Regions from separate parts of the Paenibacillus sp. FSL M7-0656 genome, predicted to be linked through region 4. Evidence: riboswitches for the same ligand, from Rfam matches in the RefSeq annotation. Region 4 holds a riboswitch; each other region holds the start of a gene.
The links. Region 4 has a riboswitch for cyclic di-AMP ahead of MHI01_RS01110 (3D domain-containing protein). Riboswitches for the same ligand answer to the same signal wherever they lie in the genome.
Positions count from the first base shown of each region.

Region 1: it holds a riboswitch for cyclic di-AMP, as region 4 does, so the genes downstream of both, MHI01_RS08160 (C40 family peptidase) here and MHI01_RS01110 (3D domain-containing protein) in region 4, are expected to answer to the same signal.
Region 2: it holds a riboswitch for cyclic di-AMP, as region 4 does, so the genes downstream of both, MHI01_RS18555 (3D domain-containing protein) here and MHI01_RS01110 (3D domain-containing protein) in region 4, are expected to answer to the same signal.
Region 3: it holds a riboswitch for cyclic di-AMP, as region 4 does, so the genes downstream of both, MHI01_RS18175 (C40 family peptidase) here and MHI01_RS01110 (3D domain-containing protein) in region 4, are expected to answer to the same signal.

Region 1 is NZ_JBBOOT010000001.1:1,904,577-1,907,716, reverse strand. It holds gene MHI01_RS08170 (hypothetical protein) at 1-170, shown strand, start outside; gene MHI01_RS08165 (carboxymuconolactone decarboxylase family protein) at 312-641, shown strand; gene MHI01_RS08160 (C40 family peptidase) at 715-1,179, opposite strand; cyclic di-AMP (ydaO/yuaA leader) riboswitch at 1,185-1,316, opposite strand; gene pelA (pectate lyase) at 1,744-2,697, shown strand; tRNA gene MHI01_RS08150 (tRNA-Leu) at 2,874-2,957, shown strand; gene MHI01_RS08145 (carbohydrate-binding protein) at 3,103-3,140, opposite strand, start outside.
Region 2 is NZ_JBBOOT010000001.1:4,173,814-4,176,953, forward strand. It holds gene MHI01_RS18555 (3D domain-containing protein) at 85-1,269, opposite strand; cyclic di-AMP (ydaO/yuaA leader) riboswitch at 1,543-1,796, opposite strand; gene MHI01_RS18560 (TatD family hydrolase) at 2,038-2,808, opposite strand.
Region 3 is NZ_JBBOOT010000001.1:4,096,849-4,099,988, forward strand. It holds gene MHI01_RS18165 (M1 family metallopeptidase) at 1-549, shown strand, start outside; gene MHI01_RS18170 (hypothetical protein) at 560-1,411, shown strand; cyclic di-AMP (ydaO/yuaA leader) riboswitch at 1,657-1,794, shown strand; gene MHI01_RS18175 (C40 family peptidase) at 1,798-2,268, shown strand; gene MHI01_RS18180 (GNAT family N-acetyltransferase) at 2,622-3,116, shown strand.
Region 4 is NZ_JBBOOT010000001.1:266,357-269,496, reverse strand. It holds gene MHI01_RS01115 (polysaccharide deacetylase family protein) at 74-865, shown strand; gene MHI01_RS01110 (3D domain-containing protein) at 975-1,649, opposite strand; cyclic di-AMP (ydaO/yuaA leader) riboswitch at 1,652-1,846, opposite strand; gene MHI01_RS01105 (amino acid ABC transporter ATP-binding protein) at 2,064-2,786, opposite strand; gene MHI01_RS01100 (ABC transporter substrate-binding protein/permease) at 2,773-3,140, opposite strand, start outside.

The DNA of each region.
Region 1 (3,140 bases), 1.6 Mb from region 4:
TTAGAGTCGTACGGGACGAGCTGGAATCGAACGACGTGAAAGGGATTGTGGTTGCCTGGGATGGCGAGCAGGTACTTATCCGTCGTCAGAATCGACGTGTCGTTAAGCTGGACCGAGGTTACAGCTATCAGCTGTTCAGCGAGCCGCGCCAGAGTCCACTTAGTGAGTAACAGCTGATAATTATGGCAGGGCCATGAGCTTTAAATGTTTGGAATTACCATGATTTCTTGGCATAATTGGCTCACTCGGGAGAGAAGATAGGTACAGTGAGGAAGATCTGTAACTATAGCCGAGAGGGTGTGCTACAAGCCATGACATTGATGAATGATAAAGTTCATGCCTACAAGGATCAGATTGGAGCATTAAGCGATGTGCTGCCAGGTGTGGTGAAGTCGTATCATGAGTTTACCGGAGAATGTTTCCAACCTGGTGTGATTGATGCGAAGACAAAACAGCTAATTGCGCTTGGCATTGGATTATTCGCCAACAATGAGGTATGTACCTTCTACCATGTAGAAGAAGCCCGTGCTAAGGGCGCAACAGATCAGGAGATTATGGAGACCGTAGCCGTGGCTGGAGCTGTTGGTGGAGGACATGCCCTGTCTCAGGGTGCGATGCGAGTGCAGAAGGCGCTGCATTAGTAAGCAATGCAACATACATTTTTAAGTGCAAAAAAGGCATCCGGTTAATAACCGATGCCTTTTTGTATGTGAATCACATTTTACCTAACATTTTATCATACATAAACTGTCCAGTTACCCGACGTGCTGTTACATAACGATCATTGAAGTATGGATTCGATAACTTCGTGATGCTTACACCTTTACTGCTGGAGGCATGAGCGAATTGTCCGCCGCCGATATATACACCTGTATGTGAAATGCCTTTGCCTGTTGTATTAAAGAACACCAGATCACCTGTCCGAACATTGCTCTTGGATACGGGAGTACCTGCTTTGGCTTGCTGCTGCGAAGTACGTGGTAATTCAATGCTGTATTTGTTGAAAAGATATCTCATAAAACCAGAACAGTCGAAGCCGGCTACAGTTGTGCCACCCCATTTGTAAGGAATACCTGTCATGTTGTTCACTACGGAGTTGATACTGCTTGCCTCTGTGCTTGTTGCCCCGGATGTAAATAATACAGCTGCTCCAAAAATGGAGATAATCAGTTTTTTCAAAATCAATGTTCTCCCTTCGATGCCTACGGAGTTAGCTAAGGGTTCGGTAGAAGGTTCCCTATATTTCCTATGTATAAGAATAATTCACCCAAATTGGTTCCCCCGTTTTCAAACATGAAACTCGGCAATGAATAATTAAGTTTTTGTAACTATTTGAAACTATATTGCATAAATGCGTAATTGTCAAACCCATTTAAAACCCTTCGTAATACCTCAATGTTAGCGGAATTAAGGTTTTTATATGAAAGAAGGGATCAAGTTTGGGTATCATTCATGACAAAAACGTCATTATTGGTTCGTTTAAGACGAATTTGGATAAATAAATAGGTTTGTCATGAGTTAAAAGAACTATCCCGTTATGTAGAATTAGAGAGATTATATTCATTAAGTTGCATATATTGACAAAAATCGATTTTTTGCATATTATCTGATTATCCAATCCACATATTGGATGAAAATTGATTTTATTATGCGATAAATACAAATAAAGGAGGTTTGGGGCGTATATCATACGTAAAGTAGAAGTGGAAGATTTATAAAAACGAACATAGGAGAGTGTTACATTTGAAAGCGAAGAAAATAATTACTTTTGTCCTGGCATGTACGATGGTGTTCTCAGTAGTTGGAATGGCAGTTCTCCCTGTAGGGACGGTATCTGCTGCAGATGCGTCGGGTACTACAGCGAGTATTTCTGATATTTTGAAGAACCAGCTGCCGGATGGAGGTTGGAGAAAAGATTATAAACAGACAAGTGGAGAGTGGGCAAAGTCCACGATAGACAACAAGGCTACATACTCAGAAATTAGAAGATTGGCGAAGGAATTTAAAAAGACGAATGATCCGCGTTACTCCACAGCTGCAATCAAAGGAATTAACTTTTTGATCAACATGCAGTATTCAAACGGCGGGTGGCCACAAGTTTACCAAAGCTCCGGATACCACAAGCACATCACTTACAATGATGATGCCATGATTAATGTAATGATCATGCTGGATGAAGTAGCAGCACGAAAAGGTGATTTCTCATTTATCGACAGCACACTTGCTAACCGCAGTAAAAATTCAGTTGCCAAAGGTGTGGAGGCGATTCTGAATACACAGGTCGTTTCAGGTGGTAAGCTGACAGCATGGGGACAACAACATGATTCCAGCTCTCTTAAACCAGCGAGCGCAAGAATCTACGAAGTGCCATCGTTGACAGCTGGAGAGAGTGTAACGATTGTTAAATTTTTGAAAACCAGACCTGCTAACGCTAAAATTACCGCATCCATTAAAGGAGCGGAGGCTTGGTTTAACAAAGTGAAAATAACGGGTTACAAGTATGAAAGAGCTAATGGAGATAGTAAAATTATCGCTGATTCCAAAGCTGCACCAATTTGGGCACGCTTCTATGAGATCGGAACGGATAAACCAATCTTCATTGGTCGTGACGGGGTAGTTAAATACAAATTAAGTGATATTGATAAAGAAAGAAGAGGCGGTTATGCATGGTATGGCAACTGGCCTTCCAAGCTGTAATTTGTAGTATGCTTCCGTTTTAATGAACCAAACTATTAGCAGCAGTTAAAGGTAAAGCCCGAATCGACATGGACGTCTGATTCGGGCTTTATTGTTATTATTTTCAGTGTTGACATGATAGATTACGCATGATATATTATTTCTTGTCGCCGATATGGATGACGGAGATACAATATGCGGTCGTGGCGGAATTGGCAGACGCGCACGGTTCAGGTCCGTGTGGGCTAACCCCCGTGGAGGTTCGAGTCCTCTCGACCGCATCTAAAAAAAAGACTCCTTAAGCTAACGCTTAAGGAGTCTTTTTTTGCATTTTTTGATATAACACTAACTTTAGTGATGAGTATTCAAGAGGTTAGTGCTTAGCTGCACGTACAGCAAATGTCTTCCATCAGCCATACGGAACGTTTATTGTGCTGCGGTAACATTAACGCTGTCAATATTTG
Region 2 (3,140 bases), 3.9 Mb from region 4:
GAATTCAGACTCCTCCGCCGCATATTCCGCATGAATCATTCATGCAACTATTTTATAGCATTCCCATTTCAAAGTAAAACGATTTTAGTTCGCTTCCGGCTTCACCGGACCGATCACGTAGACCGTCTTGCCTTTCTTACGTCCAAAATTCAGGGCATGCTTCACACTGTCATAATACACATCAATTTTGTTGCCTTTAATGGCACCGCCTGTATCTTCCGCACGACGGAATCCCAGACCTTCGATATATACCCACCAGCCAATTGGAATGACTTTGGGATCAACCGCAATGGTGCGTCCTTCCGTTACACGAGTACCGGAAGCTGTTTTAGTTCCAATGCCAGGCTCTTCGGAAGAGTAGGCAGTCATGGATACATTTTTAAGTACTTTGGAGTATTTAAAAGAAGTTCCGGATACGGTAATTACTTTGCTGCCCGAGGCAGATGTTTTCTTCGAGTTCGTTGTTGTAGCCTTTTTGGTTGTTGATGTTTGAGCCGATACGGTCTGAATCTCAGGTTCCTTCACGACCGGTTTTGCTTTGGTGCCGACAGCGATCACTTTATCTACACGATTATTAGCGACAGATTTGCCGACCATTTTTTTGGAGACCAATTCTCCATCCTGAAATACCTTTTCGATATGCTGTACAATTGTGCCTTCTTTGCCGTTCACAACGACACGGTTATCACCTTTGTACAAGCTAGGGTCAGCCGTTTTAATGACTTTGTAAGCGATCGGTTGCTCTACATCCACTGTACGCTTTGTTACGCGCACTACACGAATCTTCATCTCCGCTTTGATAGCAGTTCCAAGCGCCGGATACACTTTATCATTACTTTCAACTTGAATACCTGATTTTTGAATTGCATCTTCTACCGATGAATCGGTTGTATACAGAGTCTTGGTGTCTCCGTCTGCCGTAATGTTAACTGGAACGGCCCGCTCAATAACGATTCGGTCTCCATCTGTTAACGCCCCATTCATGGACATGGATACCTTATCGTGAGGGCTGACTGTGATCGACTGCTCCTCCAGCATTTCCTGAAGCATTCCTGTACGAGTCTCTACCACCTGAGCTTTGCCATCAATAACCAGTGAAATTTGTTTCCCGGCCTGACCGTAAACGACTAACAAGATCATGATTGTAAGCGCAATTGAGAAAATCGCGATCAATGCCATTTGACGCATGTTCTCATGCTTCCACCGCAACGCGAAAGACTTACTGGATGATCGTGACTCATGGGTCTCTTCTGGTTGGAATGTGCCCACTTCTCCGTCCTCCTTCATAGCCTCGCCGTCTAAAGTAATGCATGATGTCTTTGACGTGACTATACCAAATTTTCTACAGAACACAGATTGGACCAACATAATCCGGTTCTGCACCATGAATCAATCTTCGCAACATGATGTCATCCTCCTGAATACCTACCGTATGATGACAATATTTCTTTTATTCAAAAACAAAAAAGCCAAAGAAAGAGTGTAAGAGGAACTCTTTCGTGGCTTCCGAATGATTTTGAATATCGGAAATTCATGCACGAGGTTGCCTCTCTTTTTCCGCTTGCGAGGTTAGCTGTCGGGTTCGGGCGAAAGAGAGCCGCCCTATCTTGGGTCACCCGCTCATGGCGGACGCCCTTGAATTCACCCCGAGACCCAAAGAAGAAATCAAATACGGCTTCGCAGTTCCCTTCGCTGCTTTTGGGTCAGCGAACGTTGCGCATCGGCCAAATACACCGATGTTTAAGCCCTATTGGTTCCCCCGCTCTCCGTTAACGGAGACTCAGCGAGACTGATTCATGAAAGTAATGTTGTTTCATCGGAAAGTGTCCCTTTGTTCATCCCCCGAACATCTGTCCAATTTTCCGCACAACAATTCACTGAAAAGATGATATCCTGTTTTGATGCATGTTGTAAAGCGTTGATCAAGTACGTTTTTCTGAATATTTGGTTAAAATATTGTAATATTCTTGATTTATTTGGATCAAAGGGCAAATTACCTCCGCTTACCTGCCTTTTTCACCTCATTTGCTCGTTTTTTTAACGAATCCCAAATCGTTCCATGGCATTTTTGGTTGTTATTGCAGCAATTTCCTCCACCGAAATGCCTTTAATTTCCGCAGCTGCCTCTGCAACCAGACGTACATGCGCTGTCTCATTTCGCTTCCCACGATAAGGGTGCGGTGTCAAATATGGAGCATCTGTTTCAATGAAAAACCGGTCCATAGGAACCTTCTCCAGCACCTCTTTGGGTTGCTTTGCATTTTTGAATGTGATCGGTCCTCCGAAGGAGAGATGGAAGCCCATATCGAGGCAACTTTTTGCTGTTTCCCAGCTGCCCGAGAACGAGTGCATCACACCACCAACTTCACTCGCCTTCTCTTCACGCAAAATTCTTATGATATCCTCATGCGCATCCCGATTATGGATGACAATTGGCATGTTCACTTCACGCGCCAAAGCAATTTGTTGTCGTAATACGCGATGCTGTATTTCTTTTGGTGAAGTATCCCAGTGATAATCCAATCCAATCTCACCGATCGCAACCACTTTTTCATGCTTGCATAAAGATGCAATCCACTCCAAATCGCCCTCCTGCATTGTGATCGCATCTACGGGATGCCACCCTACAGCTGCATATATAAAGTCATATGTTTCAGCGAGTTTCATTGTGGTTGGAATTGTCTCCCGGTTAAAGCCAATGTTGATCATGCGACCAACTCCTGCATCCACAGCACGCTGAATCATTTCCTCGCGGTCCTCGTCGAATTGTGGTGCATCCAGATGTGTATGTGTGTCGAACAGCATCATGTCTGTATCTCCCTTCATGTCGAAATAACGACTATCTTCTTTTTCAAAATCCACTTTGTAAAATTCAATAATTTAATGACTCATACATAAAACATTTTGGGTAATCTGTGTATTACATCATTACGTTTGTTTCTTCACAACTACAATATATAGAAGATATACGGATATTCTGATCTATATATTGCTAATTGTGCTCATTCTGCCTGCTTGCATTTACAAAATTATGTCGATCTACATATACTCCCCATTAAAGCAGATTACTGTATCATGGAAAATAGCTCTTTTAGAAAGTGTTTTGATATCGAAATTCTTCATCGGATTATACCCACACG
Region 3 (3,140 bases), 3.8 Mb from region 4:
CTTGTATTGCTTGGTATCGAACATCAAGTCGGTGCCAAAAAGATGGAACGCATCCTCTCTACCTATGTGAAGAAGTACCGCTTCAAACATCCCACTTCGGCTGATTTTCAGAAAATTGTGGAACAAGTGACCCGCACTTCCTGGTCTGATTATTTTGATCAATACGTCTATAGTAACGGGATGGCTGACTTTGCTGTAGAGAAGATTCGTGTTACGCCCGTACAGAAAGACGGTCAAACATTGTACGAGTCATCCGTGACGATCGCAAAAAAAGGGAGTGATTACAATGCCGTTCCTGTTCGCATTGCTTTTGAAGACGGGCATATCCTCACCAAGCAATGGAATGGCAAAGAAGATCGCATCACGTATAAATTAACTCACACATCCCCCGTATCCTGGGCCATGACCGATCCCCTGTACTCGATCGTGCTGGAGAACCGCCATATGAACAATTTCCTGAAATCCGGACTGGATGAGCAGACGAAGTCCCGCTGGAGCATGAGTGTAACCAAACTAATAGAAGCCATATTCGGAGGTCTGTCATGGTGAGGTGGAAACGGTGAAAGCGAAAATACGTGAAGGCTGGTTTCTCGTCCGTCAGCATATGTTCATTGCCGCACTCTTATTTCTCTATCAACTCATTTGGGGATATTTCTTCTATCGAATGGTACAATCGGCCGTCATCCCACTGCTCCTTCGCTATCCAGATGCTGATGCCGGTGAGCTGAGTACACTTTTGTTCAAAATGGAAAGTCAACTTAACCTGTCTACCCATCCGGAGGTTCATCGTTATCTATGGATTCTCGGGGGCATGTTGCTGGTTCGCATGTTGATCAGCCCCCTCATTCAGGCAGGACTGCTCTACTCACTTCAGCACTTTAATTCTACAGAAGAGCGTATCCCCTTTGTCCGCGGAATCAAAAATCTGTGGAAACCGATGCTACTGCTCCACACCATACGTACATTATTGATACTTCTGCCCGCCTACTGGCTCATTCCGAAGCTTTACTCAATTCTGATGGACGGATTTCATTCCCTCCAATTACTTTTGCCTGGTATACCTTATGTTGCTGCCTGGATTGTATATGGTTGGATCATCCACCATGTCATACTCTACATGCAGTTCGGTGTTTCGGCACCAGAAGGAGAAGGCGGGGCTCACGGTACCCTCAAAGCCCTCTGGATTGCACTGCGTCATCTCATCGCCGTAATCGGCATTGCACTCCTGCTGGGCGGAGTACACCTGCTCGTCTTTGGGGCATTCACTACAGCCTCATGGTTATTAACGGGACTTACCGGACTTATACTACAACAGACGTATCCACTTGCCAGGTGTCTATTGAGTCTGTGGAAAATATGCAGCCATTTCCGATTATGGCAGTCCAAAATATCCAAAGGTGAGAGCAGATAGTTTAAAAATTGTTACCATCACATGTTAAACTCATGGCCTAATATGTACTTATAAATAGGCAAACCTCAACCTTTCCCCGTCAAAGGTCGAGGTTTTTTTTGCTAAATTTGTTGCTAAACGTTGCCAAAGCCGTACTCCTCTGTTACAATAATCGCAGTGAGTTTTTAGTAACAACTTTGTAATATTTACATTCATATTTGTAACTACTTAAAATTAAATCGTCATTTCTTGATTTCGCAGGTGCATAACTAGCATAGCCAAATTCCTGGCACCTGGGAAGCGGGGGAACCAGTTATGGGTGAATTGATCTTGCTACAGAGGGATCATAGGGGACCTTCAACCGAATCCTTAAGCTAACCTCGCAGGCGTTGGAAGGGGAATATCTCTTGTTCAAGAAGAAATTAACCGCAGCTGTACTTAGCATCACATTCGCTTTATCGCTTGGTGCAGGTAGCGCATTCGCAGATTCAAAGATGGACAAAGTAATTGATTCAGCAATGGGAACTACATATCAAAGTGGAGGAACAACGCTCAACGGCTTTGACTGCTCCGGATTTACACGGTATGTATTCGACAAGTTGGGTATTGATTTGGCACGCCAATCCAGTTCCCAATTCGACATGGGCGATTCCGTATCCCGCATGGAAATGAGAGCTGGCGATCTGGTGTTCTTTAATACAACAGGTAAAGGCGTATCTCATGTAGGAATCTTTGTAGGGGATGGAAAGTTCGCACACTCCTCTTCATCCAAAGGTGTTACGATCAGTGCATTGAGTGAAAACTATTGGGCCAATCGTTATGTTGGCGCGAAACGGATTATGAGCACGGACGCATATGAATCACTGGCCCTTGACTAGGGACAAGCTGAGCAACATGATGCTGTAACCATTAACCATACTGGAACGAAGCAAGAAGCATAACAGAACCGCCCGGTACATTCTCCGCAGGAATGTATCCGGCGGTTTTTTTGTGCTTCAATCCTTATTCATGTTGCAAGTTACTCGGGGTATATCCTGCGACATCAACAGGTTCATTTTGCGTTCGTTCGTCCGTGCCCTTATGATGTTTTTACCCATCCCGTTATAATATAAACGAAATTACCGGAACTTTTGTTTCATTTTTTTTCTTGGGAAGGAAGACTTGCTAAATGAACATCTCTTTTGTAGAGTGGACAAAGAGTTCTGTTTCAAGGAAAGGAGCATGCAGGTGTATGAAGGAAACCCCTGTGACGTTTCACGTTGTACCCATGCGAGAAGAACATGCGGAGCTTATCTGCAGTTGGCAGTATGATCCGCCTTACAATATCTACAGCTGGCTCCCCTGGGAGCAGATGAAGGCTCTGGAAGTGGAATTCGGAGATGCACAGCTGCGGCAGGAGCAATATGCGATCGTCCTGGATCAGAACGATCGTATATGTGGGTTTGCTCAATACTTCCCACTTCAAGGGGTAACCCGGATTGGCCTTGGCATGCATCCAGAGCTGTGTGGTCAGGGTCAAGGGACAGCTTTTGTCACTGCCATTGTACAGGAAGCTATTCGCCGAAATCCCACGAATGAGATTGATCTGGAAGTACTCACTTGGAATGCTCGTGCCATTCAAGTCTATCTGAAGAGTGGATTTGTCACCCAGGATACATACGAACGACAGACCCCAAGCGGCTTGAAGCCCTTTCACTGTATGGTTTATGAAGGGCCTCGCGGTTAGAATCCATTGCAAAACAACCAAATT
Region 4 (3,140 bases):
CACACTGCGCATATTTTATGGAACCCCCGGGCATACCAAGGAGAACGTCATTTTGGAAAAGGAGGCCGTTATTATGCGCGTACGCCTCATTATGCTGATGGTTATCGTTATTTTTCTCGGGGGATCTCATGCTCCAGTTTCATCGCAGGATGTTTCAAGCCCGCCAAGTGAATCCGTATCAGGTTCGGATTCTGCGGAAGAAGAACAACTGACATTGGGACAATTACGTCAAAAATATGCCGATACGTTCAAAACCAATGGTCCTTCAACCAAGAAGGTTGCACTGACTTTTGATGATGTACCTGATCCACGATTTACTCCACAAGTACTGGATGTATTGAAGAAATACAATGTCAGAGCTACATTCTTCATCGTGGGTAGTCGTGCTGAGAAACATCCGGATCTAGTGAAACGCATTGTTAAGGAAGGGCATATGGTTGGTAATCACAGCTACAATCATCCTGAATTCAGTAAGCTGTCGATGAATGCCTTTCGCAAACAAATTTTACATACCGGGGATATTATTCGACGTTTGGCGGGTTATACGCCCAAGATGATTCGGCCACCTTATGGAGACATTAATGAAGAACAGCTGAGATGGGCGGCCAAACAACACTATAGCATTGTGAACTGGAACGTAGACTCCCTGGACTGGAAAGGCCTTTCAAAGGAACAGGTGAAAAATAACATCCTGTCTGCCGTGAAACCTGGCTCCATCGTTCTGCAACATGCTGGAGGCGGTGTAGGATCAAACCTGAACGGCACGATTGAGGCTTTGCCTGAAATCATTGAGGAACTACGTAATCGGGGATATGAACTGGTCACCTTGGACGAAATGTTGGGATTGCCAAAGGCCAAAGATTAAGATGAACGTGATAGAAAATAAATGAGAATATTAAAAGGGTGCTGTTCAATCGCAAATTTAGCGACTGGCAGACACCCTGTTTGAATTCATTTTAAATGTTATTTTCTCTCTACTTCAGAATGTACAGCTCGATATCCTGAAAACCAAATGAGCTTACAGACTGTTTGCTACCCGGGATAAAGATATCAATCCGGTGACCCTTGATTGCACCGCCCACATCCCGCGCTGTGGCTACAAAAGCTTGTTTTGGCAATCCTGGATGGCTGTGACCAGTTACCAGTACTTTAGTTCCAAGTGGAATCACACTTGGATCAACTGCAATCGTACCCAGTTCAAGGTCATTCCCGAAATAATCGACTGCACCCCAGCCTCCATTTTCAGACGGATCTGCAGAGTATGCCGTTGCTTTTACGTTCACAGCTTTGCTGTAATCGAATGTTTTACCCCAGGCTTGAACCACTTTGTTATCTGCGTTAACGTCCAAGCTCGCTGTAGTAACAGTCTTCGCTTGGGTCTTGCTCTCCGTTGCCGCAGCGGCTGCAACATTGTTTGCCTTACCGGGAATCGTAATTTTCAAACCACCATAAATGTTGTAAGCCGAAATGTCGTTGTTTGCTTTAACCAACGTGTTGAGTGCTACTCCATATTGTTTTGATAAGGTGTAGAAGGTATCCCCTTCTTTGGCCACATGAACTGAATCGGCGTGAGCCGGAACGGCTTGAATGAGCATTGCTGTTGTCATTAATGCTACTGCTGTTTTGGCTATACGTTTCTTGTTAATCATGGTCTTCCTCCCTCATTGTGCCTGCGAAGTTAGTTGTCGGATTCGGATGAGGAGCCCACCCTATAGGTTATTCGTTACATTTGAAACGTTATGTACCCAATTCACCCCAAGCAGTGTGCTGTAGATCTTCCCCCTGCACAATCTGCATCGTTACATCCCCCGCACTCCCTGTCCGGAAGTTTCGGCAGAGTTCAATATATCACAATTTTGTAACCTGAACTTGTAGTAATTCTTACCAAATGGTTTTTAGCATGTAAGCATTTTTAAGAATACTGGTTAATTCAGAAAGTTTGGTTGACCCGATTCCTTTACATTTGGTAACAGAATAGTTACTTTTCCGAATCCATACGTCATTATTATCCATAAAAATAGCGTTACCGACTCGAAGTCAGTAACGCTATTTGATCACATCGTTTAGAGTACTTTCGCAAGAAAATCACGTGTACGTGAATTTTTGGGTGCTCCAAACACCTCATCAGGTGTTCCCTCTTCCACAATAACCCCGCCATCCATGAACAGGATTCGGTCTCCCACTTCACGTGCAAAACCCATCTCATGGGTTACGATGACCATCGTCATTCCGCCTTCTGCAAGACGTTTCATGACATCCAGCACTTCACCGACCATCTCAGGGTCCAGTGCCGACGTAGGCTCGTCAAACAGCATCACATGCGGCTGCATGGCCAATGCTCTAGCAATGGCGATCCGCTGTTTCTGTCCACCAGACAGCTGATTCGGGAATGTATCTTTTTTATCGTACAAGCCCACGGTGTTAAGCAGATCAGAGGCAATTTTCTCCGCTTCCTGAGTGGATTGTTTCTTCACTTTAATCGGAGCAATCGTGATGTTTTGCTGTACCGTTTTGTGTGGGAACAGGTTGAAGTGCTGGAACACCATGCCCATTTTCTCACGAGTTGCGTTAATGTTATGCTTGGGGTCCGTGATTGACACGCCTTCAAAATCAATCTCTCCTGAGGTAGGCTGTTCCAGCAGATTCAGACAACGTAAGAAAGTACTTTTACCTGAACCGGAAGGACCGATGACCACGACAACCTCACCTTTGCCAATCGTCACGTTAATGCCCTTAAGCACATCGTTATTTCCATAAGATTTGTGTAATTGTCTAACGTCTATCACTTGCACTCAACTTCCTTTCCAGTCGTCCCAGCAGCTTGGACAAAATGAACGTCATTACAAAGTAGATGGCTGCTGCAATCAAAAATGGACTCAACCCTTGGTACGTAATGTTCTTGACTACACTTGCCTGATACATAATATCCACCATACCGATAACGGAGATAATGGAGGATTCTTTGATGATAGTTATGAATTCATTACCGATCGCTGGTAATACAGCTTTGAAGGCTTGTGGCAATATGATATAACGCATCGCGGCGCCTCTTCCCATACCTAATGAACGCGCTGCCTCCAACTGACCACGATCCACACCTTGGATACCTGCACGGAAAATCTCCGCCAGATAGGCACCAC